One region of the Pseudomonas sp. GD03903 genome, then DNA from elsewhere that is predicted to be linked to it. Evidence: riboswitches for the same ligand, from Rfam matches in the RefSeq annotation. Region 1 holds a riboswitch; each other region holds the start of a gene.
The links. Region 1 has a riboswitch for cobalamin ahead of cobO (cob(I)yrinic acid a,c-diamide adenosyltransferase). Riboswitches for the same ligand answer to the same signal wherever they lie in the genome.
Positions count from the first base shown of each region.

Region 2: another riboswitch for cobalamin. It lies ahead of N5C91_RS11780 (TonB-dependent receptor); the one in region 1 lies ahead of cobO (cob(I)yrinic acid a,c-diamide adenosyltransferase).
Region 3: another riboswitch for cobalamin. It lies ahead of cobW (cobalamin biosynthesis protein CobW); the one in region 1 lies ahead of cobO (cob(I)yrinic acid a,c-diamide adenosyltransferase).
Region 4: another riboswitch for cobalamin. It lies ahead of cobG (precorrin-3B synthase); the one in region 1 lies ahead of cobO (cob(I)yrinic acid a,c-diamide adenosyltransferase).

Region 1 covers NZ_JAOCBT010000002.1:193,631-197,976, forward strand. The annotation lists gene N5C91_RS03455 (MlaD family protein) at 1-334, opposite strand, end outside; gene N5C91_RS03460 (ATP-binding cassette domain-containing protein) at 335-1,120, opposite strand; gene N5C91_RS03465 (MlaE family lipid ABC transporter permease subunit) at 1,117-2,262, opposite strand; cobalamin riboswitch at 2,392-2,619, shown strand; gene cobO (cob(I)yrinic acid a,c-diamide adenosyltransferase) at 2,893-3,504, shown strand; gene N5C91_RS03475 (cobyrinate a,c-diamide synthase) at 3,740-4,346, shown strand, end outside.
Region 2 covers NZ_JAOCBT010000006.1:183,805-188,150, forward strand. The annotation lists gene eutT (ethanolamine utilization cob(I)yrinic acid a,c-diamide adenosyltransferase EutT) at 1-188, opposite strand, end outside; gene eutQ (ethanolamine utilization acetate kinase EutQ) at 196-909, opposite strand; gene N5C91_RS11770 (EutP/PduV family microcompartment system protein) at 906-1,373, opposite strand; gene eutS (ethanolamine utilization microcompartment protein EutS) at 1,376-1,711, opposite strand; cobalamin riboswitch at 1,971-2,169, shown strand; gene N5C91_RS11780 (TonB-dependent receptor) at 2,265-4,121, shown strand.
Region 3 covers NZ_JAOCBT010000006.1:311,367-315,712, reverse strand. The annotation lists gene cobN (cobaltochelatase subunit CobN) at 1-1,368, opposite strand, end outside; gene cobW (cobalamin biosynthesis protein CobW) at 1,475-2,527, opposite strand; cobalamin riboswitch at 2,623-2,818, opposite strand; cobalamin riboswitch at 2,879-3,091, shown strand; gene N5C91_RS12415 (CbtB-domain containing protein) at 3,197-3,382, shown strand; gene N5C91_RS12410 (CbtA family protein) at 3,541-4,260, shown strand; gene N5C91_RS12405 (cobalamin biosynthesis protein) at 4,333-4,346, shown strand, end outside.
Region 4 covers NZ_JAOCBT010000006.1:324,186-328,531, reverse strand. The annotation lists gene N5C91_RS12480 (precorrin-2 C(20)-methyltransferase) at 1-457, opposite strand, end outside; gene N5C91_RS12475 (precorrin-8X methylmutase) at 457-1,083, opposite strand; gene cobG (precorrin-3B synthase) at 1,076-2,422, opposite strand; cobalamin riboswitch at 2,509-2,749, opposite strand; gene cbiE (precorrin-6y C5,15-methyltransferase (decarboxylating) subunit CbiE) at 2,817-4,019, shown strand; gene N5C91_RS12460 (cobalt-precorrin-5B (C(1))-methyltransferase) at 4,086-4,346, shown strand, end outside.

The sequences.
Region 1 (4,346 bases):
GGATGATCGCCTGGCCGGTCACGCCGGTGAGCGCCAGCTTGGCGCGCGTGTCCTCGCGGATTGGCGTGCTGTCGTAGACACGGATGCGCGCGCGGACCTTGCGTGGGTCGTTCGGGTCCAGGCGCAGCGAGACCACGTCGCCGACGCGGATGCCGCTGTACTGCACGGTGCCGCCTTCGGACAGGCCGGTCACCGCCTCGTTGAAGATCACGTCGTAGACCTTGTACTTCTGGTCGTTGCTCGACTGCGCCAGCCACAGGGCGAAGAGCAGCGCGCCGATCGACACGACGAGGGTGAACAGGCCGATCAGCACGTGATGGGCACGGGTTTCCATTCAGCTTTCCTCCCGCAGGTGTTCGGTGGCCTGCAGCGCGGCACGGCCACGCGGGCCGTGGAAGTAATCCTGCACCCAGGCGTCGTCGGTCTGGGCGACCTGGTCCAGCGGCCCGACCACCAGCACGCGCTTCTGCGAGAGCACGGCGACGCGGTCGCAGATGGTGTAGAGGGTGTCCAGGTCGTGGGTGACCAGGAAAACCGTAAGGCCGAAGGCGTCGCGCAGGGTCAGGATGAGTTGGTCGAAGGCCGCGGCACCTATCGGGTCGAGGCCGGCGGTGGGTTCGTCGAGGAACAGGATATCCGGGTCCAGGGCCAGGGCGCGGGCCAGGGCGGCGCGCTTGACCATGCCGCCGGAGAGTTCGGCCGGGTACTTGGCGCCGGCGTCCGGCGGCAGGCCGGCCAGGGAGATCTTCACCTTGGCCATGAACTCGGCGTCGCTGCGCGACAGGCCGGCATGCTCGATCAGCGGCAGGCAGATGTTCTCGCTCACGGTCAGCGAGGAGAACAGCGCGCCGTTCTGGAACAGCACGCCAAAGCGCCGTTCCAGCTTCGAGCGTTCCAGCGCCGGGAGTGCCGGCAGGTTCTGCCCGAACACGTGGACGCTGCCTTCGCTGGGCTGGCGCAGGCCGATGATGCTGCGCAGCAGCACCGACTTGCCGGTGCCCGAGCCGCCGACCACACCGAGGATTTCGCCCTTCATCACGTCGAGGTCGAGGTGCTCGTGGACGGCGTGGGTGCCGAAGCGGTTGGCCAGGTCGCGGACGACGATGATCGGTTCGCTCACCAGCCCATCTCCATGAAGAACAGCGCGAACATCGCATCCAGCAGGATCACCACGAAGATCGACTGGACCACGCTGGAGGTCGTGTGCTCGCCCACCGACTGCGCGCTGCCGCTGACGCGGAAGCCTTCCAGGCAGCCGATCACGGCGATGATGAAGGCGAATACCGGGGCTTTGACGATGCCGACCAGGAAGTGCTGCACGGCGATGTCGTTCTGCAGCATGTAGAGGAACATGCGGGGCGAGATATCCAGGCTCAGCGCACAGACCACGCCGCCGCCGACGATGCCGGAAATCATCGCCAGGAAGGTCAGCATCGGCAGCGTCAGCAACAGCGCCAGCACCCGTGGCAGCACCAGCAGTTCCACCGGGTCGAGGCCCAGGGCCTGGATGGCGTCGATCTCCTGGTTGGCCTTCATCGAGCCGATCTGCGCGGTGAAGGCGCTGGCGGTGCGGCCAGCGAGCAGGATCGCGGTGAGCAGCACGCCGAATTCACGCAGGAAGGAGAAGCCCACCAGGTCGACGGTGTAGATCTGTGCGCCGAATTTCTGCAGTACCGTGGCGCCGAGGAAGGCCACCACCGCGCCGACCATGAAGGTGAGCAGGGCGACGATAGGCACGGCATCCAGGCCGGTTTCCTCCATGTGCGCGGCCAGCGAGGTCAGGCGCCAGCGCCGTGGGCGCAGGAGGTTGCGCAGCAATGTCTGCAGCGTCAGGCCGATGAAACCGAGCACGCCGACCAGGTGGTCCTTGAAGGTGACCGAGGCAATGCCGATGCGCTCCAGCACATCGACCAGTGCGTTGCCCGGCGCCGGACCTTTCTCGTCCAGCCGGCATTGGGTGATCGCGCTGCCGACGGTGCGCAGCAGTGCCTGGCGCTCGGCCGGGAGGTTGTGGGCGATCTGCCCGAGCTGGCTCATGCGTGCGCCGCCGATGATCTCGGCGAGCAGCGCGGCGCCAGCGGTATCCAGTGCTCCGAGGCCGGCGAAGTCCAGTTGGGCAGGGGATTCGCTCTGGCGCTGGGCGGCCACCTGGGCTTTCAGCGCGGCGAAGTGCGCGAGCGTCCAATCGCCGCTGATGTGCAGCAAGGGCGGGTTCGCGGCGGAATCGAGCAGGAGCTGGCCGGGCTGGGCAGTCGTCGTCATGAATCGCATTCTAGCGAAGTTACGCTGCCTGACTACTTGACTTGTGTGACCCTTTGTAGGGCTCAGCGGCGCTGGGCGCGAGTGGCAGCGACAGTCTGTTCAATTGACGCCCCAGCCCGCCAGCCACTAAGCTGCGCGCCTGCTTCAGGTGCCCTTGGTGCAAGCCGAGGGTGAAACAGGGAAGCCGGTGAATTCGATCCTTGCATCGACCATTCCGGCGCTGCCCCCGCAACGGTAAGCGAGCTTCGAACCGCACTGAGCCACTGTGCCACTGGCATGGGAAGGCGCGGTTCCTCGGGAAACGCCAGGCGTTTCCACTCGCAAGCCCGGAGACCGGCCTGCTGCATCGCATGGCATCGCGGGAGGCGCTGCCGACGCCGGCATTCATTGTGCGCCGCGCGTTGCCGTCCTCCGCCTGCCCCGACTGGTCAGTGCCGCGCGGGTGAGAGCGGCGGAGAATCCTTCAGGTGAATTCCCTGTTTCCCAAGCCGACGGCTTTCGCGCCGAGCGGCCTCTGCCGCATGGCGTTGATGCGCGCCGGCGGTTCGTTGCTGTCCCCTCCATTTTTCGTTCGCTGCCGCCCGGCCGGCGAGCTGGCGCCTGCGCGCTCCCTTTGCAGAGGCAAACCCCATGACTGAATCCCCCGAGAAGGACGAGCGCCATCGCTCGCGCATGCAGCGCAAGAAAGCAGTGGTCGACGAGAAGATCGCCCAGGCCCAGGGGGAGCGCGGTGTCTTCCTGGTCAACAGCGGCAACGGCAAGGGCAAGAGCAGCTCGGCCTTCGGCATGGTTGCCCGCGCGCTGGGCCATGGCATGCGGGTCGGCGTGGTGCAGTTCATCAAGGGCGCCGCGACCACCGGCGAGGAGGCGTTCTTCCGCCGCTTCCCCGAGGAAGTCAGCTTCCACGTGATGGGCGAGGGCTTCACCTGGGAAACCCAGGACCGCCAGCGCGATATCGCCAAGGCGCAGGCCGCCTGGGACGTGGCGCGGCAACTGCTGAGCGACCCGCAAGTCGGCCTGGTGGTGCTGGACGAGGTGAACATTGCCCTCAAGCACGGCTACCTGGAGCTGGACACCGTGCTCGCCGACATTGCCGCGCGCCCGCCGATGCAGCATGTGGTCGCCACCGGCCGCGGTGTGCAGCCGGCCATGGTCGAGGCCGCCGATACCGTGAGCGAGATGGGCCTGGTGAAACATGCCTTCAAGGCTGGAATCAAGGCGCAGAAAGGGGTGGAGTTCTGATGTTCGTGGCTTGCCCTCACCCCAGCCCTCTCCCGGGGGGAGAGGGGGCCGTTCGGCGTGCTGCCAGACCTAGGCGCTCGCCGGTTTGCGCTCTAGCAGGGTTTTTTGATGGTGGTGTAGCTGTCGCACGACGGAAACTGCGGCTGTATGTGGCACCCAACCGCCCCCTCTCCCTGCGGGAGAGGGTTGGGGTGAGGGGGCTCTTCGCCTTTTCTGCTACGACGGAGCGCGCCTGATGCTCGATGCGCGCCAATGCCCCGCCTTGCTGATCGCCGCCCCCGCCTCCGGCCAGGGCAAGACCACCGTGACCGCCGCCCTGGCGCGTCTGCACACGCGCCTCGGGCGCAAGGTGCGGGTGTTCAAGTGCGGGCCGGATTTCCTCGATCCGATGATCCTTGCCCGCGCCAGTGGCGCGCCGGTCTATCAGCTGGACCTGTGGATGGTCGGCGAGGAGGAAAGCCGTCGCCTGCTCTGGGAAGCCGCAGGCGAGGCCGACCTGATTCTTATCGAAGGGGTGATGGGCCTGTTCGACGGTTCGCCATCCGCCGCCGACCTGGCGCGGCGCTTCAACGTGCCGGTGATGGCGGTGATCAATGGCCAGTCCATGGCCCAGACCTTCGGCGCGATGGCCGTCGGCATGGCCACCTACCAGCGCGACCTGCCGTTCTCCGGCGTGCTCGCCAACCGCATCGGCAGCCAGCGCCACCGCGACCTGGTGCGCGATAGCCTGCCCGAGTGGATTCGCTGGTATGGCGCGCTGCCGCGCGATACCGAAGTGGAGTTGCCCAGTCGTCACCTCGGCCTGGTGCAGGCCGATGAGCTGGCCGACCTCGATGCCCGCC
Region 2 (4,346 bases), on a different contig from region 1:
CCCTCCTCGCCTTGTACTTCACGGTAGAGGCGCCCCTGCTCATCGAGGAACTTCACCGAAAGCCGCCGCTCTTCGATCAGCGTGCGGGCGGCCGGCGTCAGTCGCGCGTCGGCCGGCAGGCGCAGCTCGGTGCCCTCGCTCAGGCCGTGGCGCTCGCGCAACCAGGTTTCGGTGATGAAGGTGCTCATGGCTGCCTCACTGTTCCTGCCAGTTGGCCGGCCAGGCCACATAAAGGAAGCGCACGCGGCTGGGCGTACCGAACTCGATGTGGCTGCCCTTGGGAATGAACAGCACATCGCCTGGCCTGCCGATCAGCGTCTCGCCGTTCTGGCGAATGTGCAGCTCGCCTTCCAGCACCAGGTCGACCTCGTCGTAGTTCAGCGTCCAGGGGAAGAAGGCGTTCTCCCACTGCATGAAGCCGGCGCCCATGCTGCTGCCATCTTCGCTGCCGACCACGTCGGTGATACCGATCTGGCCGCCGCCCTCGACGCCATCCAGCAGGCCGAAGCGCACCGAGTCGCCCTTGACCAGCTTGATCCCGCCCGAACCGGTGCGGGCCTCGAACCCGGCCTGCGCGGCGCTTGCCTGGGCCGGGCCAGCCTGGGCGGCTTTGCGCACGAGCTGCTCCACCAGGGCTTCATCCACACCGGCCGGCAGCCGCGCCATGACCGCGGCGCGAATCTGCGCCAGGTCGTTTTCACCGGCAATCCCCGGGGCCTCCTGCTTCTCGACGGTCATCGCGGGTTGCGCGGTCGCGCCGACCACCCGCTCGATGAGTGCCAGCCCCGCTTCCTCGGCGATCATTCGCGCCTCGGGTGTGACGATGCAGTGCGGCAACTCGACCTGCAGCGCAGTCTGGCCGGCAGCGACGGCCTCGCGGATGGTCCCGGCGGTAATCAGCTTCTTCATTTCAACTCTTCCTCGATCCGATGGCCTTCGCTCAGCAGTTGGCGCAAGCGCTCAATGCTGGCGGGGTCGTCGCGCGTGGTATGGACAAAGGGGCCTTCGATGCCGTGGCGCCGCAGCAGGCTCTCGACGGCGGGCAGATCGACACCGGGCAGGTCGCACTTGCTGATCACCGCGAGCACGCGCTTGCCGGCATGGATGTCCAGCAGGCCGGGCGGCAACCGGCATTCGTTCGAGTCGGCCGGGTGCACGTAGACCAGCACGTCGACGTCATCGGTACTGGTGATCAGCGCGCGATAAAGACGCGGGTGGCTGACAAATTCGCCGGGGGTATCCAGCGCGCCACAGGGGTCGTAATCCAGCGCCTGGGTCTTGCGGGCGGCTTCGTCGCGCCCGCGCAGCGCATTGAACAGGGTGGTCTTGCCGGCTCCGACGCCACCCACCAGGGCGTATCGCAAGGTGCTCATCATCAGCTCCGGGTGACCGTGCAGACGCTGTAGTCGAGCAGCCGGCCCAGCGCCTCGCAGGTCCGCTGCAACGCCTCTTCCACCGCGCCGACGCTGCCGTGCAGCACCAGGGCGCCGCTGAAGCGATCGAGGAAACCGATCTGCACGTCGGCCGCCTTGGTGGCGAAGTCACCGGCGATCATCGCGGTCTCTCCGGGGGTCAGCGTCATGATGCCGATGGCCTGGGCGCCGGGGACGCCGATCTTGCTCGAGAGGTCTTCCTGCGGATGGGCGATCAGGTGCGCCAGGGTGACCTGCTTCCCCGGTACAAACTCCTGGATGATTCGCTCTCTGGACATTGCCTGGCCCTCCTGACTTGACCCGAAGGCTAAGGAGCAAGGATCGACAGGCCCTATCTATTTCCGGCAAATCTGCAGCGCTGCCGCGGCACCCTTGCGCCCGGTCAACTTTCGCGCTGATCGTCACGCCGTCTGAGCGATTTCGTCGCAGTTCGGGAAAGCGAGGCGGGCCCTGCTGTGGCGCAGCTTTCAATGCGGCGTGAAGACGCCTGCCCGGGTTGCCCGCCTGGCAATGGGGGGACTGCTGGTACTTGCCCGCACCGGAACTAGCTCGTAAGGTTCGCCCCGTTTTCGTTCGAGGTAACGGGAAGCAGGTGAAAGACCTGCGCTGCCCCCGCAACGGTAACCGGCGCACTCCCTGCGGGAGTGCAACATCGCCATCCGCCACTGCATGAACGCGGGAAGGCGGCGATGTGATGCCGGCAGCCCGGAGACCGCCCTCGACACGCCCCGACAGGTGTTGCGGAGGGCCGCACCGTCAAGCGCGGTGCTGCATCGTCCGCCCTTGTCACGCCCTCCTCGAAAGTCATCCGACCGCTTTTGAGGACGCTCCATGAAACTGACCCGACTCGCCCTGGCCACCAGCCTGCTGCCCGGCATGGCCTTCGCCGCTGGCGACATCTACACGCTCTCCGACCAGGTGATCACCTCCGCCCGCCAGGCCCAGCCGCGCGCCGAAGCCACCTCGGCCAACAGCGTGTTCACCCGCGCCGACATCGAACGCCTGCAGGTGCGCAGCGTCCCCGCCCTGCTCGCCCGTGTGCCCGGCGTGCAGATGGGCAGCTCCGGCGGCGTGGTGTCCTATTCCGTACGCGGCACCAGCACCGCGCAGACCCTGGTACTGGTGGACGGCCAGCGCATCGCCTCGGCCAGCAGCGGCATCGCCCGCCTGGATTACCTGAGCGTCGACAGCATCGAACGCGTCGAGGTCACCCGTGGCCCGCGCTCGGCGCTGTATGGCGCCGATGCGATCGGTGGGGTCATCCAGATCTTCACCCGCCGCGGCGAAGCCGGGCTGCATCCGGAAGTGCGCCTGGCCGCCGGCAGCCACGGCACCTTCGAGCGCAGCCTGAGCCTTTCCGGCGGCAACGAGCAGACCCGCTACAACCTCGGTGGCAGCCTCGACGAGAGCCAGGGCTGGGACCGCACCAGCGACAACGTCGGCGCCGACAACGACCACGACTCCCAGCGCAACAAGGCCGTGCACCTGAACCTGGACCATCGCTTCAGCGAGGACTGGAAGGCCGGCCTGAACCTCAACGACCAGCGCGGCAAGAACGAATACGACGACGCCTACAACTTCGAGCCCGGTACGCCGCAGGACGAATTCCGTGTCAGCAGCTACAGCGCCTACCTCGACGGCCAGATCACGAAAATGTGGAACAGCCGCCTCGAACTCGGCCGCAGCTTCGACCGCAACAAGGCCGTGGGCGCGGCCGATAGCTGGAACAACGGCACCCTGGAAACCACCCGCCACTCGGCGAGCTGGATCAACCGCCTGCAGCTCGACGAAGCCAACCAGCTGGCCCTGGGCACCGACTGGTACCAGGACAAGGTCGACGGCAGCACCGCCTTCGCCGACGACCAGCGCAGCAACCGCGCGTTCTTCGCCCAGCACAGCTTCAAGGGCGACAACTTCGGCACCGAGCTGGGCATCCGCCACGACAACAACCAGGCCTACGGCAGCCAGAACAGCTGGAACGCCGCCTTCAGCCTGCCGGTCGGCGACAACCAGACCTGGATCGCCAGCTACGGCGAGGGCTTCCGCGCGCCGACCTTCAGCGACCTCTACTACCCCGGCGCGAGCAACCCGGACCTGAAGGCCGAGACCTCGAAGACCTATGAGCTGCAATGGCGCGGCGACATCGAAGGCACACACCTGGAAGCCTCGCTGTACCGCACCGAGATCGACGACCTGATCGCCTGGGACAGCACCAGCAATCAGCCGGAGAACATCAACAAGGCGCGTATCAATGGCTTCGAGGCCAGCGTTGCGCGCGACGTGCTGGGCTGGCAGGCCGCCCTCGGCCTGAGCATGATCGACCCGCGCGACCGCGATACCGGGCACACCCTGCCCTATCGCGCGCGCCGCACCCTGAGCCTGGACCTGGATCGACAGTTCGGCGCCTTCGGCGTCGGCGGCACCTGGCGCGCGGTCAGCCAGCGCTACGACGACGCGGCCAACACCCGCGAACTCTCCGGCTACGGCGTGCTCGACCTGCGCAGCAGCTGGCTGGCCAGCAATGAAATCCGCTTCGACCTGAAGCTGGATAACGCCCTGGACCGCAACTACACCCTGGGCGACTACCTGCGCCCGACCAGCCCGATGGACTTCATGGGCGAAGCCCGCCCCTACCGCGAACCCGGCCGCACCGCGCTGCTGGCGGTAACCTGGACGCCGGAGCTGTAGGGCGCAAGGCATTTCGTAGGATGGCGTGGAGCGAAGCGATACCCATCGTGCCTGGCACTGCCAGCATGGGTATCGCCTAGGCTCCACCCATCCTACGGATCTGGCGAGCGCGGCGCCTCCCGGCAACGCCAAGCGGCTCCCTTTCCCTCTGGAGCGGGGCGCGCAGACAGGGCCGGGGGGAGGGGAAATCCAGCGCGCCAATGCCAAAACGGAATACCCGCGGGA
Region 3 (4,346 bases), on a different contig from region 1:
GTCCAGCGCCAGGCTCTGTGCGCAGGGGCGCAGGTCGAGGCTGTCGAGGTCGTTGCTGACGCCGCCGAGCAGTTGCTGGATCAGCGCGGTGCCGGAATCGGGCAGGCCGGCGACCGGATAACCCTGGGCCTCCAGCGCACGCAGGATGTTCAATGCGGCGGCCGGCGTGTCGAGGCCGACGCCATTGCCGATGCGCCCGTCGCGGGTCGGGTAGTTCGCCAGGATCAGCGCCACGCGCTTGTCGGCGTTGGCCTTGCGTGCCAGCAGCATCCAGCGCCGCGCCAGTTCGGCGACGAAATCCATGCCCGGCCGGTGCGCCAGGTAGCAGACCACGTCGCTCTGGCTGCGCTCGCTGCGCCAGGCCAGGCCCTTGAAGCTGATCGGCCGGGTGATCAGGCGGCCATCCAGCTCCGGCAGCGCGATGTGCATGGCCAGGTCGCGCGGGCCGAGGCCCTGCGGGTTGGCGCGCCAGAGGTCGTGGTTGTCCAGCGAGCAGATGGCTTGCAGCACCGGCACGTCGCGGCGGAAGGGACGCTCCTGCGGCGATTCCGGGTTCGACTGGGCGAAGCCGGTGGTGTTGATGATCAGCTCGGCATCGGCGCTATCGAGCAGGTTTTCCACCGTCTCCAGGCAAGCGGATTCCTTGAGGCTGGCCACGGCGATGGGGAGCGGATTGATGCCCTGGGCCTGCAGGCGCTCGCAGAAGGTATCGATGAAGCCGGTGTTCGCCGCCTGCAGGTGCGTGCGATAGAACAGCAACGCGGCCACTGGGCACTCCGGGTGCCAGTTGGCCTGCCAGCGGGCGAGGTCGCAGCTGCCGGTCTGCGGGTGATAGAGCGCGACGCGGGGCAGCGTCTGCGGCTCGCTCCACGGATAGTCGCGTTGCAGGTGGCGTGTGGCGAGGCAGGCGAAAAATTGCCGGGCGTTGTCCATGCCGCCCTGGCGCAGGTACTGCCAGAGGCGCTCGGCGTCCTGCGTGGGCACATTGCACAGCGCGGCCAGTTCGGGGTCGGGCTTGTCGTCGCCGGGTACGGCGATCAGCGTGATGCCGCGTTCGGCCAGTGCCGCGAGTTGCTCCATGCCGTAGCGCCAGTAGCCGACGCCGCCGTGCACGGAGATCAGGATGACCTTGGCGTGCTGCAGCACTTCGTCGACGTAGAGGTCCACCGAGGCGTGGTTCTGCAGCTGCATGGGGTTGGCCAGGCGCAGGCTCGGGTAGTCCGCCGGCAGCTCGCGAGCGGCCTCGGCGAGCAGCGCCAGGTGCGAATCGCCGCTGCAGAGGATCACCAGCTCAGCAGGCGTCTGGGCCAGGTCGGCGATGCCGTCGTCGGGAACGAAGCCGCCGGGTTGGGTGCGCAGCAGGTGCATGGAACTCGCTCGGTAAAGGGCTCTGTTGTAGGAGCGAGCTTGCTCGCGAACCATGCCCCGCTGCGGAGGTTGGTTCGCGAGCAAGCTCGCTCCTACAAAGGCAGTGTTATGCCAGGGCGGTACGCAGTTCGTTGGCGATGGCGGCCTGGTCCAGTTCCTGGCCGATCACCACCAGGCGGGTGCTGCGGGTTTCGTCGCTGCGCCAGGCGCGGTCGAAGTGCTTGTCGAAGCGCTTGCCGACGCCCTGCACCAGCAGGCGCATGGGCTTGCCGGGGATGGCGACGAAGCCCTTGATGCGCAGCACGGCGTGGCGCTCGACCAGTGCGTTCAGTGCGTCGAGCAGGGCGCGCTCTTCCACTTCCGGGAGGTCGACGTGGAAGGAGTCGAACTCGTCGTGGTCGTGATCTTCATGGCCTTCATGGTCGTGGTGTGTGGGGCGGCTGTCGATGTGCAGCTCGGCCTCGGCGTTCAGCCCCAGCAGCACGGAGAGCGGCAGCTGGCCGGAATTGGCTTCGACGATCTTCACCGCCGGCGGCAGTTCCTCGGCGACTTCGGCGCGCACGCGGGCGAGCGCGTCGGCGTCCAGCAGGTCGGCCTTGTTCAGCACCACCAGGTCGGCGCTGGCGAGCTGGTCTTCGAAGAGTTCGTGCAGCGGCGATTCGTGGTCCAGGTTCGGGTCCTGCTTGCGCTGCTCGTCCACCTGTTCGGGATGGGCGGCGAAGGTGCCGGCGGCCACGGCCGGGCTGTCGACCACGGTGATCACCGCGTCAACGGTGCAGGCATTGCGGATTTCCGGCCACTGGAAGGCCTGCACCAGCGGCTTGGGCAGGGCCAGGCCGGAGGTTTCGATGAGAATCTGGTCGAGGTCGCCACGGCGTGCCACCAGTTCGCGCATCACCGGGAAGAATTCTTCCTGCACGGTGCAGCACAGGCAGCCGTTGGCCAGTTCGAAGACGCGGCCGACCGCCTCTTCTTCGCTGCAACCGATGGAGCACTGCTTGAGGATTTCGCCGTCGATGCCCAGCTCGCCGAATTCGTTGACGATCACCGCGATGCGGCGGCCTTCGGCGTTATCCAGCATGTGGCGGAGCAGGGTGGTCTTCCCGGCGCCGAGGAAGCCGGTGACGATGGTGACGGGGAGTTTGGCCAGGGTCTTCATGCGCGCCTCGCAAGCAGAGAGTTGGAGGGCGGATGAAGGGCGCGCGCGCGGGTTCGCCGCGCAACGAAGGTCGCCACCGGATCACCCCGCCCGGTTGTCGTGATACTGGTCGAGGCAGGTCTCCTGGCTCACAGCCCTCTTGAGTTCTTTCGCCTTCCCGCCGTGGCCGGCAGTGGCTTGTGAAAGAACAGGCTGTTCACAGTTGCGGGGGCAGCCGTGGCACATCCGAAGATTTCCACGTTCCCTCTTAGCTCCGGCCAGCGCCGGAGAACCTCGAAGCAGGGAAGGCTACGCAGCGACGGCGGGGCGGTCAATCGCCGGGGATCGGTTGACGCTTGCAGGGCTTCGTGGTCAGCTAGCGCGGTTTCAGGTGTCTCGCGCCACGCGCGCGAGGTGAAACGGGAAGCCGGTGCGTCCGCAAGGACCAGTCCGGCGCTGCCCCCGCAACGGTAAGCGATCGTAGGGTCATCAGTAGCCACTGTGCTCCGGCATGGGAAGGTTGACCCGCTTGGCCACTGGCCGACATCGCAAGCCCGGAGACCGGCCTGGAATTCTTCGTTTTTGGCAAACCCGCGGTGGGCGGGCGCAGGCCGTGGCGCGACCGTTCCGGCGCGTTCGAATGCGTTCAACCTCTGCGTTCTCTTACTTTGATTTCCAGAGGGAACGTTCATGTCCAGCAGCACCCTGACGCACGCGTCGAGCACTTCCATCCCCCTTTCCAAGCGCATCAGCCTGGCCGTTGGCGCCAGCCTGCTCGGTGCGCTGCTGGTGTATTTCGCCGGCTTCTCGCACATCGATGCGGTGCACAACGCCGCGCACGATACCCGCCACAGCGCCGGTTTCCCCTGCCACTAATGCTGTTCTGAGCCCAATCGGCTGCGCGTCGGCCAGGCTGCGTTGGAGTATCGCCGTGGACTGCTCATTGACTTCAGTCAGCTCCGCGTCCCCGCCGATCCTCCGCCTTGCCTGGCGCTAGCTCGCTCGATTCGAGAGTTCGGAAAGGAAAGGAAAAAATGATCAAACGTATCGCCCAGACCGCCGGTTTCGCCGGTCTGATCGCGGCGCTGGTGCTGACTGTGGTTCAGCTGCTGTGGGTGTCCCCGCTGATCCTCAAGGCGGAAACCTACGAGAAGGCCGAGCCGGCCGCCGCGCTGGTCGAGGAACACCACGAGCACGCCCACGACCACGCCGCTGGCGCAGTGGCCGCCCACGAGCACGACGCGGAAGCCTGGGAGCCGGAAGACGGCTGGCAGCGCATCCTCTCCACCACTGGGGGCAACCTGGTGGTCGCGGTGGGCTTCGCCCTGATGCTGGCTGGCCTGTTCACCCTGCGTGCGCCAGGCAAGACCTCCGAAGGCCTGCTCTGGGGCCTGGCCGGTTTCGCCGTGTTCACCCTGGCACCGTCCCTCGGCCTGCCGCCGGAGGTGCCCGGCACCGCCGCCGCCGACCTGACCCTACGGCAGACCTGGTGGATCGGCACCGCCGCTGCCACCGCTGGCGGCCTTGCGCTGCTGGTGTTCGGCCGCAACTGGGCGCTGCGTGGCATCGGTATCACCCTGCTGGTGGTGCCGCATGTAATCGGCGCACCGCAGCCGGAAGTGCATTCCAGCCTCGCGCCGGAAAGCATCGCCCACGAGTTCATCGTCGCCTCGCTGATCACCAACGCGGTGTTCTGGGCGGCCCTGGGCCTGGTGGCTGCCTGGCTGTTCCGTCGCTTCGCGCCGTCGGCCTGATCCGCGCGTTATGCTCGACCTCCCCGCAGCCGGTCTGACCGTCTGCGGGGTTTTGTTTTGTGGAGATAGACAATGACGCTGGTTGC
Region 4 (4,346 bases), on a different contig from region 1:
GCGGCACGCCGAGCACCGCCGCGCTGCCGAGCATCGAGCAGACGCCGGGCACGACTTCGGTGTCATAGCGATCCGCAAGGCGGTCGTGCAGGTACATGTAGGAGCCGTAGAAGAACGGGTCGCCCTCGCAGATCACCGCCACGTCGCGGCCGGCATCCAGATGCTCGGCCACCTGAGCGGCTGCGGTGTCGTAGAAGTCGCTGATCACCCCTTCATAGGTCAGCGGCGGCTCCAGCTTTTCGGTGGTCACCGGGTAGACCAGCGGCAGGCGTTGCTGCTCATCGAGCAGGTGTTGCTCGATGATGGCGAAGGCGTTGCCGCCCTGGCCGGCGTGGTGCTTGGCCTTGGCCACGAAGTACGCGATCACCGGCGATGCACGCAGCAGGCGCAGGGCCTTGAGGGTCAGCAGTTCCGGATCACCCGGGCCGACGCCCAGGCCGATGAGGCGGCCGGTCATCACTCCACCTCCGTGGCCAGGGCGTTCACCGCTGCGGCCGCCATCGCGCTGCCGCCACGACGACCACGCACGATCACGTAGGGCACGCCACGGCTGTCGGCGGCGAGGGCGTCCTTGGACTCCATGGCACCGACGAATCCCACCGGGAAGCCGAGGATCAGCGCCGGTTTCGGTGCGCCGGCGTCGAGCATTTCCAGCAGGTAGAAGAGTGCGGTCGGCGCATTGCCGATCACCACCACGCTGCCTTCGAGGTGCTCACGCCAGTGCTCCAGCGCCACCGCCGAGCGGGTGTTGCCCAGCTCGCGGGCGAGTTCCGGGACGTCCGGATCGTTGAGGGTACAGATCACCTCGTTGTGTGCCGGCAGGCGGGCGCGGGTGATGCCCTCGGCGACCATCCGCGCGTCGCAGAGAATCGGCGCGCCAGCGGCCAGCGCCGCGCGGCCGATGGCTCCGGCGCCAGCGGAGAATCGCAGGTCCTGCACGACGTCGACCATGCCGCAGGCGTGGATCACCCGCACGGCGAGTTTTTCCAGGTCGGTGGGGATGCCAGTGAGATCGGCCTCGGCGCGGATGGTGGCGAAGGATTGGCGGTAGATCGCCTGGCCGTCGCGGATGTAATCAAGCATCGGTGGAAACTCCGGGTGCGGCGAGCAGGTCGCCCGCGGCATCGAGGGAAAGGTTGCGCGCCAGCGGCAGGCCGAATCCGGCTACGCCATCGGTGCGACGGAACAGGTCATAGCGGCCGTCGGCGACGGCCAGCAGGGTGTAGGGGGCAACGTGGGCGGCGGCGCAGGAGCGCGGGCAGCCGCACAGGTGTACGCCGGCCGGCGCCGTGTGACGCAGGCGTGCGGCCAGGCGCAGGGCATCGGCCTTGGTGTCGGCCAGCCCGCGTGCGCAACCCGTGGAGCCGCTGCACGCGACGATGCGCGAGAGCGGTTGAGCGGCGTCGATCACCAGGCCGAGGTTGGCCAGCGCACCGAGGACGACGGCGGCATCGGTTTGCGCTACGTCAGGGAGGATCAGACTTTGCCAGGGCGTCAGACGCAGCTGTCCGCCGCTGAAGCGCTCGGCGAGATCGGCCAGGCCGAACAGCATGGCGCTATCCAGGCGTCCGAGGATGAATCCCGCACCGACCATGGCGCGGTCCGGCTGGCGCTGCGGCTGAATCCCGAGATGGCCGAAAGCCTTCGGTACAGGACGTCGCCACTCATCCACGGCCGGCCCGAGGTGCAGCGGGAAGGGCAGGCGTTGCTGCAGGCGTTCCAGCAGCACTTCGTCGCGGAGCATCTCGCGCAGGTGGCGCATGCGCGTCTGGCCGTCGCCGGCGAGATCGAGGAACAGGTGCAGCAGGCTTTCCACCAGCAGTGGTACTTGCTCGACAGACACGGCGGCGAGGGCGGGGCGATCCGTCTCGCGCTGCGGCGGGCAACCGGCGAGGCCGAAGGCGAACAGCGGTGCCGCGTCGTCGGACATGGCCGACAGCCAGAGATCATTGGGGTGCTCCAGCATCGCCAGCGCTTCGCCGGCGTCCAGCTGAATGCCGAACTTGGGAGACAGACCGTGGAAGCGCGGGGTGCGCTCCAGCAGGTCGAGCAACTGCCAGGCCAGTGGCGCAGGGTCGACAATCGCCGAGGCATCCAGGCCCAGCGCCGGGCTGACCAGCAGGTTGCGCACATCGTCCGAGGCCAGTTCACGCGGGCCGAGGCCGGCGGCCAACAGTTCATGGCTCAGCGCGTTTTCGGCGCCAGACCGCACACCGCGAATCTGCAGGTTGGCGCGGTTGGTCGCTTCCAGTACGCCGTCGGCATGGCGCTCGGCGGCCTGGGCGATGGCGCGCGCGGCGCGGGCGTCGAGTTGCCCACAGGGCAGCTTGATACGGCAGATGCCGCCATCGCGGGAGGCCACGATGCGCAGCAGGCCGGGGCAGGCATGCGGGCGGACGGGCAGGGCTGAGGAGTCTTGCACTGAGGTCACCAGGGCTGGGTCGCGGTGACCTGCGAATCCCCCAGGGGGGATTTCACGACACCGATACACCCCGCTCGATGTCTGCACGCGCGACTGGTTTCGTCGGCAGGTCTCCTGGCTGGCAGGTCCTCATCCAGCGCGGCCTTCCCGGTTGCCCAGTGGCCTGGCCGGCGGCACGGAACCTCGTCCTCGTGTCGCCGCATTGCGCGGACTCGCTGCTTACAGTTGCGGGGGCAGCCACGGCTTAACCGTGTTCCCTCTTCGGCTCTGAGAAACCTCGCCATCAAGGCGAAGCGTCCTACGAGCACCGACGAAGCGGGTATTATGCCTGCTTTGCCCGATGTCAGGAAAAGCCTGCCCGTCGGATCGATCGTCGCACCCTTGAGGACATTTCATGACGCCCTGGCTGACCATCGTCGGCATCGGCGAGGACGGTTATGCCGGCCTCGGCAAGGCCGCACGCCGAGCCCTGCTTGCCGCCAGCGAAGTGATTGGCGCACCGCGCCAGCTGGAGCTGCTGCCGCACTGCCTGGGCGCCCGCCGCCAGGCCTGGCCGAGCCCGTTCAGCCTGGAACCGGTGCTGCGCCGGCGCGGCGAGCCGACCTGCGTCCTGGCCAGCGGTGATCCAATGCTGTTTGGCGTTGGCGCGAGCCTTGCCCGTCAGATTCCGCCCGCGGAAATGCTCGTGCTTAGCGCGCCGTCCTCTGCCTCGCTCGCCGCCGCGCGAATGGGCTGGGCGTTGCAGGACTGCACGCTGCTGTCGCTGGTGGCGCGGCCGTTGGCCGCACTCAACGCGCAGATCCACGACGGTACGAAGCTGCTGATCCTCAGCAATGATGGCGACAGCCCGGCGGCCATCGCTGCGCTGCTGCGCGAGCGGGGCTTCGGTGCAAGTCGCCTCAGCGTGCTGGAGCACCTGGGTGGCGAGGCGGAGCGCCGCATCGATGGGCTCGCCAGCGACTGGTCGCAGAGCGAGACCGCTGCGCTGAACCTGGTGGCTGTGCAGTGCGTCGCCGGCATGGGCGCGGTTCGTCTGCCACTGACCACCGGCCTGCCTGACGACGCTTACCGCCATGACGGCCAACTGACCAAACGCGATGTGCGCGCCGTGACCCTGGCGCGGCTGGCGCCGAAGCCCGGCGAGCTGCTCTGGGACGTCGGCGCCGGCTGCGGCTCCATCGGCATCGAATGGATGCGTGCGCATCCGAGCTGCCGCACGCTGGCCATCGAAGCCGACGAAGGGCGCCAGGAGCATATCCGCTTCAATCGCGATGCCCTCGGCGTACCGGCGCTGCAATTGGTTTGCGGGGCTGCTCCGGAGGCGCTGCAGGGGCTGGAGCGACCCGACGCGATTTTCATTGGTGGCGGTGTCACGCTGCCCGGCATCTTCGAGCACTGCTGGGAGCAACTGAAGCCCGGCGGCCGGCTGGTCGCCAATGCCGTGACCCTGCAGAGCGAGGCGGCGCTGGTGAGCTGGCGCGAGCGCGTGGGTGGCGAGCTGACCCGTCTGTCGGTATCACAGGCGCAACCGCTCGGCGGCTTCGATACCTGGCGCGCGGCGTTGCCGATCACCCTGCTGGAAGTCTGGAAGGAATGAAGCGTTTTTCGTACCGCGACTGCATGGGTATCGCTTCGCTCCACCCATCCTACGATGCTGCTCGTTATGCGTGACGAGACGCCCGAAGAACCCCGCCCGCTGCGCAGCGGCTACACCACCGGCAGTTGCGCTACCGCGACCAGCCTCGCCGCCGCGCGCCTGTTGCTCACCGGTGAAGCGCTGGATGCCGCGCAGATCGTCCTGCCGAAAGAGCGCAACGCGACGCTGCGCCTGGAGTTCTGCCGGCGCACCGCCGAGGGGGCTGAGGCCGGTACGCTGAAGGATGCCGGTGATGACCCTGACGTGACCCACGGTGCGCTGGTCTTC